DNA from 2 places in the Streptosporangium sp. NPDC004379 genome. Region 2 is predicted to be linked to the other one. Evidence: predicted binding sites of a transcription regulator. Region 2 holds the regulator's gene; the other holds the start of a gene.
What was found. The regulator HrcA, encoded in region 2, represses chaperone genes, less so after heat shock. The targets are predictions, from matches to a motif close to TTGGCACTCTCNNNNNGAGAGTGCCAA.
Positions count from the first base shown of each region.

Region 1: the regulator HrcA is predicted to act here: its motif matches at 5,363-5,389, upstream of ACFYSC_RS01205 (DNA starvation/stationary phase protection protein).

Region 1 is NZ_JBIAMC010000001.1:296,472-303,746, reverse strand. It holds gene ACFYSC_RS01220 (DUF885 domain-containing protein) at 48-1,676, opposite strand; gene ACFYSC_RS01215 (VIT domain-containing protein) at 1,767-4,484, opposite strand; gene ACFYSC_RS01210 (MerR family transcriptional regulator) at 4,481-5,353, opposite strand; gene ACFYSC_RS01205 (DNA starvation/stationary phase protection protein) at 5,463-5,930, shown strand; gene ACFYSC_RS01200 (hypothetical protein) at 6,356-6,907, shown strand; gene ACFYSC_RS01195 (hypothetical protein) at 6,933-7,136, opposite strand.
Region 2 is NZ_JBIAMC010000001.1:674,038-681,312, forward strand. It holds gene ACFYSC_RS03000 (16S rRNA (uracil(1498)-N(3))-methyltransferase) at 53-784, opposite strand; gene dnaJ (molecular chaperone DnaJ) at 947-2,089, opposite strand; gene hrcA (heat-inducible transcriptional repressor HrcA) at 2,102-3,115, opposite strand; gene ACFYSC_RS03015 (DUF3097 domain-containing protein) at 3,276-4,091, shown strand; gene hemW (radical SAM family heme chaperone HemW) at 4,246-5,457, opposite strand; gene lepA (translation elongation factor 4) at 5,621-7,275, opposite strand, start outside.

The sequences.
Region 1 (7,275 bases), 380 kb from region 2:
ACGGCGGGGCCGGGTCGTACGGCCGGGCCGGGCGGCCCGCCGGGTGGTCAGATCCGGCGCAGGGCCTCGGTGAGGCTCGACAGGCCCACCGGGCCCAGCTCCAGCGCCGCGGTGTGCCAGCGCCGCAGGTCGAAGCCGGCGCCCAGCCGCTGCCGGGCCTCCTCGCGGGCGGCCAGCCAGGCGCGCTCGCCCAGCTTGTAGGAGGGGGCCTGCGCGGGCCAGCCGAAGTAGCGGACCACCTCGTTGTGCACCCGGTGCGGCTCGCAGCGGCCGCGGTCCCGCAGCACCTCGCACGCCCGCTCGAAGGTCCACCGGGAACCGTCGGGCAGCGGCAGGTCCAGGTGGACGCCGAGGTCGATGACGACCCGGGCCGCCCGCAGGGCCGACCCGGCCAGCATGCCCAGCCGGGTGCCCGGCTCGTCGAACCAGCCCAGCTCGTCGGCGAGCCGCTCGGCGTACAGCGCCCAGCCCTCGCCGTGCCCGCTCACCCAGGAGGCCAGGCCGAAGCGCGACAGGCCCTCGCCGACGACCCGCGTGGTGCCGATCTGGAGGTGGTGACCTGGGACGCCCTCGTGGAAGACGGTGGTCAGCTCGTTCCAGACCTCGAACCGGTTCCGGTCCGGGGTCACCGGCCAGTTGGTACGGCCCGGCCGGGACAGGTCCTCGCTGGGGCTCATGTAGGAGGCCGCGCCCGCGCTGGCGTCGAAGGACAGCACGACGTCCACCCGCCGCAGCGGCTCGGCGATGTCGAAGTGGGTGCCGTGCAGCCGCTCGATCGCCCGGTCGTGGCGCTCCTGCAGCCACTCCCGGTAGGCGTCCCGCCCCTCGACGTAGCAGGTCTCGTTGAGGATCGCGGTCGCCTCCTCCACCGAGGCGCCCGGCCGCACCCGGTCGGCCTCGGCGGCCAGCTCGGCCTCGATGCGGGCCAGCTCGGCCCAGCCCCACTCGTAGGCGTCGGCCAGGTCGATGTCGGCGCCGAGCTGGAGGCGCGAGTGCACGGCGTACCGCTCGGCGCCCACCCCGTCGGCCTCGCTCGCCCGGGGCGTGTACTCCTCGCGCAGGTAGCGGGCGGCCTCGGCGTAGCCCGCGTGCGCGGCGTCGGCGCTGTCGGCGAGCTCGTCCCGGAGCGGGCCGTCGCCGTAGGCGTCCACCAGGGACCGGTGCGTGCGGTCCTCCGCGAAGCGCGCGGCCTGGACGGCCGACTCCAGCGCCTGCCGGCGCGCGGCGCGCAGCCCCTGGTCCAGTCCGGCGGAGAGGCTCGCCTGCCAGCCCCGGAGCATCCCCGGGATGGCCGCGAGCCGCGTCGCGACGTCGCGCCACTCGTCCTCGGTGCGGTGCGGCAGCAGGTCGGTGCTCTCCCACAGCTCGCAGACCAGTCCGAACGGCGCGCGCACCGCGCGGAGGTGCTCGCCGGTCTCGTGCAGGGCCAGCTCGGCCTCCAGCCGTTCCCGCAGGTGGGCGGCGGCCCGCACGTCGGCCTCGCCGAGCGGCTCCAGGGAGGAGAGCCTGGCCAGGGTGTCCTTCATCAGCGCCGCGCGGGCGGCGTGACCCTCCGGGCTGTAGTCGGTGGCCGGGGCGAACGGGACGTCCACGCCCTCCATGCCGGCGCCGACCGGGTCGAGGGCCGCCGAACGGGTCACGTACTCATCGCAGAGCGCAAAAATCGGGCTGGTCATCCCGGCACTTTAACCGACCGGTACGCCGGGGAGCCCGGCGTACTCCGGGTGGCCGGGCCCGTCGGCCCGGCCACCCGGAGGGAACGGTCCTCAGCGCTTCCAGAACGGCCTGCGCCTGCCGGATCCGCCCGGCTCACCCGAGCCACCGGGGCCACCCGAGCCACCGGGGCCACCCGAGCCACCCGAGCCGCCGGGGCCACCCGAGCCGCCGGGGCCGCCGGGGTCCCGGAGGGCGGACAACGCCTCGACGGCCCTGCGCCACAGCGCGTCCGGGTCGCCGCCGGCCTGCAGCTCCTCGGCCAGGGCCGCGAGTTCGGCGTGACCGCCCAGGTAGGCGGCGAGGGCGGAGAGACGGCTGCCCAGATCGTCCAGGTAGCGCAGCTTCGCCGGGGCCGGGAGGGACTCCGCGGCGCGCAGCCGCTCCAGCTCCTCGCCGAGCCGGACCCGCAGCGTCTCCGACCGCCGGGCCGTACCGGACGCCCGCGGGGCCGGAGCCTTCGCCGCGCGGGCGGGCGAGCCGGGGCGGCCCGCCGTACCGCTCGGCGGGCCGCTCGGCGGGGCGCCCATCGCGCGCGCGAAGCCGGGGGCCGAAGCGGAACCCGGGGCGGGAGCGAAGGCCACGGGAGGACCTGACGGGGCGGGGCCGCCGGGCGCCGGCATCGGCCCGGAGGCGGCGGCCGGCATCATGGGCATCGCGGCCTGCATCATCGCCATCGGCGCGCCGCCCGCGCCCTCCCAGCCCGAGGGCGGTTCCACCGGCTGGATCACGCGGTGCTCCGGACCGCCCTCGGCGACCACCCTGGAGTCGACCGCGACGAAGGCGGTGAACCGGCAGAGCACGCCGTACCCGAGGGAGGTCGTCACGATCTCCTCCTCCAGCGACCGGTCCCCGACGGCGTAGCGGTCCTCCAGCTCGCGCAGCCGGGCGCGCGCCCAGATCGCCCGCACGGCCGGGTTGCCGCCGCGGACGCCGGTGACCCTGCGCTCCCACGGCCGCCCGGCCTCGTCCAGCCCGCGGACGGTCAGCGCCCCGGCGGCGTCCCCCCGGTACCGGCCGTGGACGGTCAGCGGCACGCCGTGGTGGATCGAACCGAGGCGGCCGGTCGTGTCCGGGACGACGTCGAGCCCGTCGGCGTCGAGGGACAGGTCGGTGACCAGCGGGGAGGCGATCCTGCGGTGGATGTGCTCCATCGCCTCGTCCAGCCGGTCCTCCGACTCCACCAGTTCGCAGCGGCCCGCGCCGAGCCCGGCCAGTCTGCCGAGGAACCCGGCGTTGACCGCGCGGTCGATGCCGACCGTGTGCACCCGCGTCTCCGCCAGGCCGCCGCCGATCCGCTCCAGGATCTGGTCCTCGTTGCCGACCTGGCCGTCGGTCACCAGGACCAGGACTCGGTCGGCCGGCCCGGCCGGTACGGCGCCGGCCGACCCGGCGGGGTCCCCGGACGCTCCGGGACGTCCGGGCGACACGGGCTCCGGGCGGCCGTTCAGCAGCGCGACGGCCTCCTCCAGCGGGGACAGCATCTCGGTGCCGCCGCGCGCCTCCAGCCGGGCCAGGTGCTCGACCGCCCGGTAACGGTTGCGGTCGGTCGCCTCCACCAGCCCCTCGCCCAGTCCGGGCGGCCGTTCCACCACGTGGTCGAAGGACAGCACGGCGAACCGGTCGCCGGTGGTGAGCGTGTCGACGATGCGGGCGGCGGCCCGCCGGGCGGCGACCATCTTCCAGCCGCCCATGCTGCCCGAGCGGTCGAGGACGAGCACGACGTCCTTGGGGCCGGCGGCGGCGGGGGCCGGTCCGGGCACGACGGTCAGCGTGAACGTCCCCCCGGACGCTCCGGCGGCTCCGGCCGTATCGGCGGCTCCGGTCGTGCCGGATGGCGTTCCGCCCGCGCCGGGGACCTGCCCTGCCGTTTCGGCGCCCGCCCCGTCCGCACCGGAGGCCGCCCCGTCCGCACCGGCGGACGGCCCGTGCGCTCCGGAGGCCGGTCCGGCCGGGTCGGGGACCAGTGTCAGGGAGGTCGAGGCGTCGAAGGCCAGGCGCAGGACGAAGTCGCGGTCCAGCCGTTCGCCGGGCCGCAGGCTGACCGTGACGCCCTCCCCGCCGTCCTCCTGGAGGACCGCGTGCAGGCTGGAACGGATCTCCCGCAGCTCCAGCCCGGCGGGATCGACGGTGACCGAGAGCGAGAGGCGTACCGGGGCCGGGAAACCGGGCAGCAGCACCGGGGGCGAGATCCGGGAGGCGTCCGGGACCGCGTCGGTGTCCGGGGACCGGCCGTCGCCGGACCGCTCACCGTCGAGCGGGGCGCCGGGGATGTAACGGGGGGCCACGACCAGCGGGAAGCGGAAGGTCGCGGCGCCGTCCTCGTACGGCAGCGGCTGGCTGAGCGTCAGGCGTACGGTGACCCGCTCGCCGGGCACGAGGTTGCCGACCCGGATGGTGAAGACGTCGGGCCGGTCCTCCTCGGCGATCGCGGCCCGCCTGCCCTCGGCGAGGGCCCGGTCGTAGTCGGCCCTGGCCTGGCCCCGCTCCTTGAGGATCCCCTCGACGACCCGGCCGTCGGCCTCCATCCGGAAGGCCGTGACGGCGGCCCGGTCGGGCAGCGGGAAGACGTAGGTGGCCTCCAGTGCGACGTCGTGGGGGTTGCGGAAGACCTGGGTCACCTCGGCCCCGGCGACCAGCCCGGACACCGCGGCGGTGACGTCCACGGCATCGAGCGGCAGGTTGCCGCGTTCGGTGGCGAGCGCGCCCAGCCCGGTGTCCGGTACCGGCGCGTACTCCTCCGGGCTGAGCGTTCCTATCGAGCTGATCATGACTGCTCTCCTTCCGGAGGGACGAGGTCGTGTTCACGCAGGACCGCGAGGAGCGCCCGGGAGGCGGCGCCGATCGCGGTGAGGTCGTCCGGGGAGGGCGCGCGGCCGCCGTCGAGCAGCAGCGTCACGCCCGGTGCGAGCCGTACGCCGTGGACGGCCACGGCCTGCGGCACGCCCGGGGGCGGGGCGGGGGCCCGCGGTCCCGGCGGGGTGGACGGCCCGGCGGGCGCGTCCGGTGCCGGCGGCCTCGCGGCGGCGGGAGGGGATGGGGGCGGCCCGGCTTCCGGGAGCGGCGCGGGTCGTGCCCCGGCGGGGTGGGGTGCGCGCCGGAGGGACCGCCCGGCGGTCCCGGGCGTCGCCGGGCGCGGGGGAGGGGTGGGTGCGGTGACGGGCGGCCGGCCGGTGGGTGACCGCGGGATGCCTGGCGGTGCACCAGGCGGCGCGGCGGGCGACGGGGGAGGGGTGGCCCCGGCGCCGGTCGCGGCGGGTGGCTCGGCCCAGAAGCGCGGGCGCGCGGGACGTGGTGGGACGGGCGGTGCGGCCGGCGGCCCGGAAGACCCGGGGATGTCGGCGATCGCCTCCAGCGTCCGGTCGGTGGCCCCCGCCAGCTCGGTCTGGATCTCGGCGACGGTCCGGCCCTCGGCCTGACGCCGCTTGACGGCGACGAGCTGGAGCAGGTGGCGCCTGCCGTACAGGGCGACGCGGCCCCTGCGGGTCAGGGGCGGGTCGAGGAGCCCGATCGTGGTGTACCACCGGATGAGGCGCTCGTTGGGTGCGTCCCGGACACGCCCGCTGAGCTGGGCGGTGGGACCCAGCAGGGTCGTCGCCCGCTCGGCCAGCTCACCGATCGTCCACTCCATGGCCTCCATGCCTCCACAGTGACACTGTCATCGTGACACTGTCAACATAAGGAGCGCTTCGATGGGTATGGCCGTTTCCGACATAGAGGGACATAAAGCCAAAACGGGGAGATATCTCATGTCCACGATCACCAGCCCGCTCACTCCCGAGAACAAGAAGGTCGTCGGCGAGACCCTCCAGGGCTCACTCGTCGACCTGCTGAACCTCTCGCTCCTGGGCAAGCAGGCGCACTGGAACGTGATCGGCCACAACTTCCGCTCCCTGCACCTGCAGCTCGACGAGATCGTCGCGGCCGCCCGGGAGCACGCCGACACCGTCGCCGAGCGCGCGGTGGCCCTGGGATGCAACCCCGACGGCCGGCCGTCCACGCTGGCCAACACGAACGAGCTGCAGCAGATGGAAGCGGGCTACATCAACGACGGCAAGGTCGTCGCCGCGATGACGGACATCCTCGGGTCCATGATCCGCAGGATGCGCGAGCGCGTCGCCGCCACCGAGGAGCCGGACCCGGTGACCCAGGACATCCTCATCACGATCACCCAGGACCTGGAGAAGCACCACTGGATGCTGGAGGCCCAGCGCTAGGCCGCCTCTCCGCGCCGGACCCGTCCGGCACGTCCCCGGCGCTCCGGCCCGGCCAGGGCCGGGGCGCACTCCCGGGCGCCCCGGCCGCCGGGGCGCCTTTCCACGCCCGGTCCCGCCGACACCGGATCCGCCTCGCCGGCGTCCGGGCCCGCCGGTACGGGGTCCGCCCTCGTCCGTGCCCGGCTCCGCTTCGTCCGTGCCCGGCCCCGCCGACACCGGATCCGTCTCGCTATGTGATCACTGCCGCGCTAGATTGCGGCATGCCCGGAAACGCCCCCCGCACCCCCGGAAACACATCCCAGCCGCCGGGAAACGCCCCCGAGCCGCCGGGGAACGCCTCCTCCGCGTCCGAGGACGCTTCCTCCGTCACCGGAGACGCCGCCCGGCCGCGGCTCGCCGTACCGGTTCGCGCCTCGCTCGGGCGGATGTTCACCGGTCCCCCCGGTCTCATGATGATCCCGCTGGCCGCGTTCGCCTGCGCCTGCCTGCTGTACGGCGCCAGCGCGCCCGGGGGCCACCTGACGGAGGTGGGCTCCGGAATCCTGCTGGGCCTCACCGTGGCCGTCGCCTGGGTGCCGCGCTTCCTGGCGGGGCTGCTGCGGCCGGAGGGCCGCCCCGGCCTGCTCCGGCACCGGGCGCGCTGGGCCGCACTGCCGGTCATGGGGGCGGTGACCGCCGCGCTCATCGGCTTCCACGTCCCCTACGACGTGCGGTTCGCCCTGTCCGAACCCGGCCTGGAGCGCCTGGCCCAGGAGATGACGGCCGGGAACGGGCCCGCGTACCACGAGGGGTGGGTGGGGCTCTACCCCGTGTACGCCAGGCGGGTGGACGGCGATGTGATCTTCATGGTCAGGAACACCGGCTTCCTGGGCACGCACGGCTTCGCCTGGAGCCCCCCGGGCGGCCCGCCGCACCGCCACGAAGGCGGCTACACGCACCTGCGCGGCCCCTGGTACGAGTGGCGCGCCGACTTCTGAGCCGTCTCGTCGCGGCGGCCGCACATCAGTTCTCGCCGCCGCCGAGCCAGACGAGGTCGGAGTCGAGGCGCAGGGCGGCGCGCTCGGCGTTCGTCCAGCTGCCGAACCCGTGACCGTCCGCGCCGACGGTCGCCGCCGTGCCGTCCGGCAGCTCCAGCCCGTACGGCAGCACCCGCTCACGGCCCTTCACCCCATCGGAGTCCTCGAACAGCCTGGCCAGGGCGAACATCCAAGGAAGACCGTTGATCGCCTACACTCACGCCAAGCAGGAGGCGTTCGTCGGCGGCGTCAAGGACGGCGAGTTCGACTTCCCCGTCTCCTGATGGGAGCTGCCGAGCCGATCTCGCCAGCGGCCCCGATTGCTGGTA
Region 2 (7,275 bases):
CGGGCGGGGAGGGCCACCGCGGGCGGCGGGGCACGGCCGTACCGCCGTGCGCCTACCAGCGGCCGGTACGCGCCTGAAGCACCGCCGCGGCCGCGACCCCGGCCGTCGAGGTGCGCAGCACCGTCGGCCCGAGCAGCGCCGGGGCGGCTCCGGCGGCGCGGAAGGCGGTGATCTCCTCCTCGGAGACCCCGCCCTCGGGGCCGACGACCACCACGATGTCCCCGTCGGCGGGCAGCGGAAGCCCGGACAGCGGGGAGGCGGCCTCCTCGTGCAGCACGACGCCCAGCGCCGCCGCCGACAGCAGGTCCGCGACCTCGGCGGTCCTCGCGAGGCCGGTCACCTCGGGCAGGTGGAAGCGGCGTGACTGCTTGGCCGCCTCACGGGCCGTGGAACGCCAGCGGGCCAGCGACTTCGCCGCCCGCTCCCCCTTCCACTGGGTGACGGAGCGGGCCGCGGCCCAGGGCACGATCACATCCACCCCGGCCTCGGTCATCATCTCCACGGCCAGCTCGCCCCGGTCGCCCTTGGGCAGGCCCTGGACGACGACCAGGCGGGGACGCGGCGCGGGCACCTCGTAGCGGCGCAGCACCCGCACCCGCAGGGAGTCCTTGCCGGCGTCGTCCACCACGCACTCCGCCACGACGCCCGCGCCGTCGGTCACGTCGAGCCGTTCCCCGGCACGCAGCCGCCGTACGGCCGCCGCGTGCCTGCCCTCCGGACCGGCGAGCGTGAACCCCTCCCGGCCCAGATCGGCCGCGTCGGCCAGGAAGACCGGCGCCGTCATGCGGCGGGGACGCCGCGGCGGGTCCGGCGGGCGCCGCCCGCGACCCCCCGGAGGACGCCGCTGCGGGCCGGACAGGCGCCGCCCGCGACCCCCGGCAGGACGCCACGGCGGACCCGGGAGGCCCCGCCCGCGGCTCCCCGGAGGGCGCCGGGGACCGCCGGGTCAGCGGCCATTGAAGGCGTCCCGCAGGCGGGAGAAGAAGCCCTGCTGGCCCGGCGCGAACTTGCCGGGCGGGCGCTCCTCGCCGCGCAGCCTGGCGAGCTCGCGCAGCAGCTCCTCCTGTGCGGGGTCGAGCTTGACGGGGGTCTCGACGTTGATGTGGACCAGCAGGTCTCCGCGGCCGGTCTCGTTGAGCCGCTGGACGCCGCGGCCGTAGAGCGGAATCGTCTGGCCGGACTGGCTGCCGGGCCGGATGTCCAGCTCCTCGGTGCCGTCGAGGGTCTCCATGACCAGGACGGTGCCGAGCGCGGCGGCCGTCATCGGGATCTGCACGGTGCAGTGCAGGTCGTCGCCCCGGCGCTCGAAGACCTCGTGCGGCCGCTCGACGATCTCTAGGAACAGGTCGCCGGGCGGGCCGCCGCCGGGGCCGACCTCGCCCTCGCCGGCGAGCTGGATGTGGGTGCCGTCCTCGACGCCCGCGGGGATGCGGACCTTGATGGTCCGCCGGGTGCGGACCCGGCCGTCACCGGAGCACTCCTGGCAGGGGTTGCGGATGATCGAGCCGAACCCGCCGCACTGGGGGCAGGGCCGGGACGTCATGACCTGGCCGAGGAAGGACCGGGTGACCTGGGAGACCTCACCGCGGCCGTGGCACATGTCGCAGGTGTCGGGGTGGGTGCCGGGCGCGGCGCCCGCACCCGAGCAGACCTCGCAGAGCACGGCGGTGTCGACGACCAGCTCGCGGGTGGTGCCGAAGGCCGCCTCGCGCAGGTCCAGCTCCACCCGGATGGTGGCGTTGCGGCCCCGGCGGGCGCGCGAGCGCGGCCCGCGACCGCCGCCGCCGGCCGCCGCGCCGAAGAAGGCGTCCATGATGTCGCTGAACGGGAAGCCCGCGCCGAAGCCCCCGGCGCCCGCGCCCCCGCCGGGAGCGAACGGATCGGCACCCATGTCGTACATCTGCCGCTTGCTGGGATCGGACAGGACCTCGTAGGCCTGCGTGATCTCCTTGAACCTCTCCTGTGTCTCAGGATCGGGGTTCACATCGGGGTGCAGCTCGCGCGCCAGCCTGCGGTAGGCCTTCTTGATCTCCTCCGCACTGGCGTCACGGCGTACCCCGAGGGTGCCGTAGTAGTCGCTCTTAGCCACTTAGTTGACCTCTTAGGATGCAGCCAGGATCTGGCTGACGTAGCGTGCCACCGCGCGCACCGCGCCCATCGTGACCGGGTAGTCCATTCGCGTCGGGCCCAGCACGCCGAGCCGGGCCAGTTGCTTGTCTCCCGAACCGTACCCGGCGGCGACGATGGACGTGCCCTGGAGACCGGTGTAGGGGTTCTCCGAGCCGATCCGCACCGTCAGCGCCGACAGGTCCGAGGTTTCTCCGAGCAGGCGCATCAGCACGACCTGCTCCTCCAGGGCCTCCAGGACGTCGCGGAGACCGACGCTGAAGTCGGCTCCCGCGAGGTTGGCGGCCCCGGCGAAGACGATCTTCTCATCGTGCCGTTCGACCAGCGACTCCAGCAGCACCGACAGGATCGTGGTGGCGAACGGGCGGTCCTCGATCGGAAGCCCCGAGGGCAGGTCGGCGACCTTGTCGGGGACCTTGGCCAGCCCGCAGCCGTCGAGCGAGGCGTTGAGCGTCGCGCGCAGGTGCGCGACGCGGGTCTCGTCGACCCCCTCGGGCAGCTCGACGACGCGCTGCTCGACCCGGCCGGTGTTGGTGATGAGGACGAACATCAGCCGCCGCTCGTTCAGCGGGACCAGCTCGACGTGCCGGACCGTGGAGTGCGTCAGCGTGGGGTACTGCACCACGGCGACCTGGCGGGTGAGCTGCGCCAGCAGCCGCACCGTGCGGGTCACGACGTCGTCGATGTCCACCGCGCCGGCGAGGAAGCTCTCGATCGCTCTCCGCTCCGCGCCCGACAGCGGCTTGACCTGGGAGAGCCGGTCCACGAACAGCCGGTAGCCCTTGTCGGTGGGCACCCGCCCCGCGCTGGTGTGCGGCTGGGCGATGTATCCCTGCTCCTCCAGCACCGCCATGTCGTTGCGGATGGTGGCGGGCGAGACGCCGAGGTTGTGCCGCTCGGCGAGTGCCTTCGACCCCACCGGCTCGTTGGTGGACACGTAGTCCTCGACGATGGCCCGAAGCACCGCAAGCCTGCGGTCATCGACCAACGTGCTCACCTCCTTGCCCTGCGCCGAACCGGGAACGCGGAGTCTGGCACTCTGTGTTCCCGAGTGCCAAGTGTACGGCTCCTGCCGACGGGGTGCGATAAGGCGGCGGCCCTTTGCTAGCGTCCTCTGGATCGGTGAGGCGTGAGGAGGTGCGGTCGGCGTGTACGAGCGCGACGTGCTGGCGGGGAACTGGCGGCGTCCGGGCAGGGGGAGGATCCCGCAGGTCCCCGCCGAGATCGACCTGGTCGTGGAGGACGCCGACGGCGGATTCTGCGGCGCCGTGGTGGCCTGCGACAAGGAATCCGTCACCCTGGAGGACCGCTTCGGGCGGCGGCGCGTGTTCCCGCTGGAACCCGCCGCGTTCCTGCTGGAGGGCCGGGTCGTGACCCTGGTACGGCCGGCCGCCGCGCCCCGCGCCCCGCGGCGCAGCGCCTCCGGCTCCATCGCCGTGGAGGGCCTGCGGGCCCGGGTGGCCAGGGAGAGCCGGATCTACGTCGAGGGCGTGCACGACGCCGCGCTGGTGGAGAAGGTCTGGGGTCACGACCTGCGCGTCGAGGGTGTGGTGGTGGAGTACCTCGAAGGGGTCGACCACCTGCCGGAGATCGTCGAGGAGTTCGAGCCGGGCCCGGAGCGCCGCCTGGGCGTGCTGGTCGACCACCTGGTCGCCGGGTCCAAGGAGAGCCGGATCGCCGACCGGGTGGCCTCGCCGTACGTGCTGGTGGCCGGGCACCCGTTCGTGGACGTCTGGCAGGCGGTCAAGCCGTCGGTGCTGGGCATCGGCGCCTGGCCGCGGGTGCCGCGCGGCGTGCCGTGGAAGGAGGGGGTCGTCGCCGCCCTGGGCTGGGACCTCGCCCCGGCCGACGCCTGGCGGCGCATCCTCGGCTCGGTCACCACCTACGCCGACCTGGAGCCGGAGCTCCTCGGCCCGGTCGAGCGGCTCATCGACTTCGTGACCGCCCCGCCGGAGGACGTCTGAGACCGGCCGTGACCGGCCGAGCCCGCCGCCGTCCCCGCCGGGGCCGGGCGCGGCCGGCGAGGTCCACGGGATGACGGCCGAGACCGGAGCCCGGCGCGACCGGCGAGGTTCGCGGGATGACGGCCGAGACCGGGCCCGGTGCGGCCAGGTGAGGTCAGGTGAGGTCGCGGACCAGGGCGTCGGCCAGCAGCCGGCCGCGCAGCGTCAGCACCGCCCGGCCCGCCTTGAACGGCTCGACCTCCAGCAGCCCGTCGGCCAGCGCCCGGGCGGCCACCGGCGGCCGCTCGATCTCCGCCAGGGGGAAGCCCCGGGCGAGCCGCAGCTCCAGCATCAGCCGCTCGACCGCCCGGTCCTCGTCCGACAGCACCTCGCGGGCGTGGGCGGGTGAGACGCCCTCGGCCAGGCGGCGGGCGTAGGCGGCCGGGTGCTTGACGTTCCACCAGCGGGTGCCGCCCACGTGGCTGTGCGCGCCGGGGCCGACGCCCCACCAGTCGCCGCCGGTCCAGTAGAGCAGGTTGTGCCGGCAGCGCGCGGCCTCCGAGGTCGCCCAGTTGGACACCTCGTACCACTCGAAACCCGCCTCGGCGAGCATGACGTCGGCGATGAGGTAGCGGTCGGCCGCCACGTCGTCGTCGGGCATCGGCAGCTCACCGCGCCTGATCCTGGCCGCCAGGCGGGTGCCGTCCTCCACGATCAGCGAGTAGGCCGACACGTGGTCGGGCCCCGCCTCGATCGCCGCGGCCAGCGAGGTCCGCCAGTCGTCGTCGCTCTCACCGGGCGTGCCGTAGATCAGGTCGAGGTTGACGTGGCCGAACCCGGCCTCCCTCGCCTCCCGTACGGCGTGCGCCGCCCGGCCCGGGGTGTGGCGGCGCTCCAGCACCCGCAGCACGTGCTCGCGGGCGCTCTGCATGCCGAAGCTCACCCGGGTGAACCCTCCGTCGCGCAGTCCGGCGAGGTAGGCGCGGTCCACCGACTCCGGGTTGGCCTCGGTGGTCACCTCGGCGCCGGGGGCGAGCCCGAACTCCTCGTCGATGGCGCCGAGGATGCGGACCAGGTCGGCCGCGGGCAGCAGGGTGGGGGTGCCACCGCCGAAGAACACCGTCTCGACCGGCAGGTCGGCGTCGCCGAGGGCGGCCCGCGCCCGCCGCACCTCCGCGACGGCGGTCGCGGCGTAGTCGGCGTGCGAGGCGCCGGGACCCAGCTCGGAGGCGGTGTAGGTGTTGAAGTCGCAGTAGCCGCAGCGGGTCACGCAGAACGGCACGTGGACGTAGAAGCCGAACGGCCGCTCACCGAGCCCGCGCAGCGCGCTGCCGGGGAGCCGGCCCGAGGCCGGTACGGGGTCGCCGTCGGGAAGTGTGGATGGCACGGGTCAAGTCTGCCGCCCCGGGGCAGGTGCCCGGTACGGCGCCGCCCGCCGCCCGGGTGTCCCGCCGTACGCGCCGGGCACGGGGACCCCGCCCGGGGCCCGGTGTGCGCGGCGGTCACCGGGATCCCGTCCGCCGCTCCCCCGCCGGCGGGCGGCGCCGTCCCTACTTCTTGGCCTTGTCGACGGAGGATTCGGTGGACAGCGCGGCGACGAAGGCCTCCTGGGGGACCTCCACCCGGCCGACCATCTTCATCCGCTTCTTGCCTTCCTTCTGCTTCTCCAGCAGCTTGCGCTTACGGGAGATGTCGCCGCCGTAGCACTTGGCGAGGACGTCCTTGCGGATGGCGCGGATGTTCTCGCGGGCGATGACCCGGGCGCCGATCGCGGCCTGGATGGGCACCTCGAACTGCTGCCTCGGGATGAGCTCGCGCAGCTTCTTGGCCATCTCCACGCCGTAGCCGTACGCCTTGTCCTTGTGGACGATGGCGCTGAAGGCGTCGACGGCCTCGCCCTGGAGCAGGATGTCGACCTTCACCAGCTCGGCCTCCTGCTCGCCGTGCGGCTCGTAGTCGAGCGAGGCGTAGCCGCGGGTGCGGGACTTGAGCTGGTCGAAGAAGTCGAAGATGATCTCGCCGAGCGGCATGGTGTAGCGGATCTCGACGCGGTCCTCGGACAGGTAGTCCATGCCCTGCAGGGCGCCCCGGCGGTTCTGGCAGAGCTCCATGATGGCGCCGATGAACTCCGACGGGACCAGCACGGTCGCCTTCGTCACCGGCTCGAAGACCTTGTCCACCTTGCCGGTGGGGAACTCCGAGGGGTTGGTGACGTCGACCTCCTTGCCGTCCTCCATGATCACCCGGTAGACCACGTTGGGCGCGGTGGAGATGAGCGAGAGGTTGAACTCCCGCTCCAGGCGCTCGCGGACGATCTCCATGTGGAGCAGGCCGAGGAAGCCGCAGCGGAAGCCGAAGCCCAGGGCCGCGGAGGTCTCCGGCTCGTAGACCAGGGCCGCGTCGTTGAGCTGGAGCTTGTCCAGGGCCTCGCGCAGCTCGGGGTAGTCGTCGCCGTCGATCGGGTACAGGCCGGAGAAGACCATCGGCTTGGGATGCTCGTAGCCGCCGAGCGCCTCCGTGGCGGCGCGGACGGACGACGTCACCGTGTCACCGACCCGCGACTGGCGGACGTCCTTCACACCGGTGATGAGGTAGCCCACCTCGCCGACGCCCAGGCCCTTGTCCGCGACCTTCGGCTCCGGCGAGATGACGCCGATCTCCAGCGTCTCGTGCGAGACGCCGGTGGACATCATCTGGATGCGCTCGCGCTTGCCCAGGTGGCCGTCCATGACGCGGACGTAGGTGACCACGCCGCGGTAAGTGTCGTAGACCGAGTCGAAGATCAGCGCGCGGGCGGGGGCGTCGGCGACGCCGACCGGGGCGGGAACGTTCGCGACCACGTGGTCCAGCAGTTCCCGGACGCCCTCGCCGGTCTTGCCGGAGACCTTCAGCACCTCCTCCGGCTCGCAGCCGATGAGGTGGGCCAGCTCGGCGGCGTACTTCTCCGGCTGGGCGGCGGGAAGGTCGATCTTGTTGAGCACCGGGATGATCGTCAGGTCGGCGTTCATCGCCAGGTAGAGGTTGGCCAGCGTCTGCGCCTCGATGCCCTGTGCCGCGTCGACCAGCAGGATCGCGCCCTCGCACGCCTGCAGCGACCGGGAGACCTCGTAGGTGAAGTCGACGTGCCCCGGGGTGTCGATCATGTTGAGGACGTGCTCGGTGTCGCCGACCTTCCACGGCAGCCGGACCGCCTGCGACTTGATGG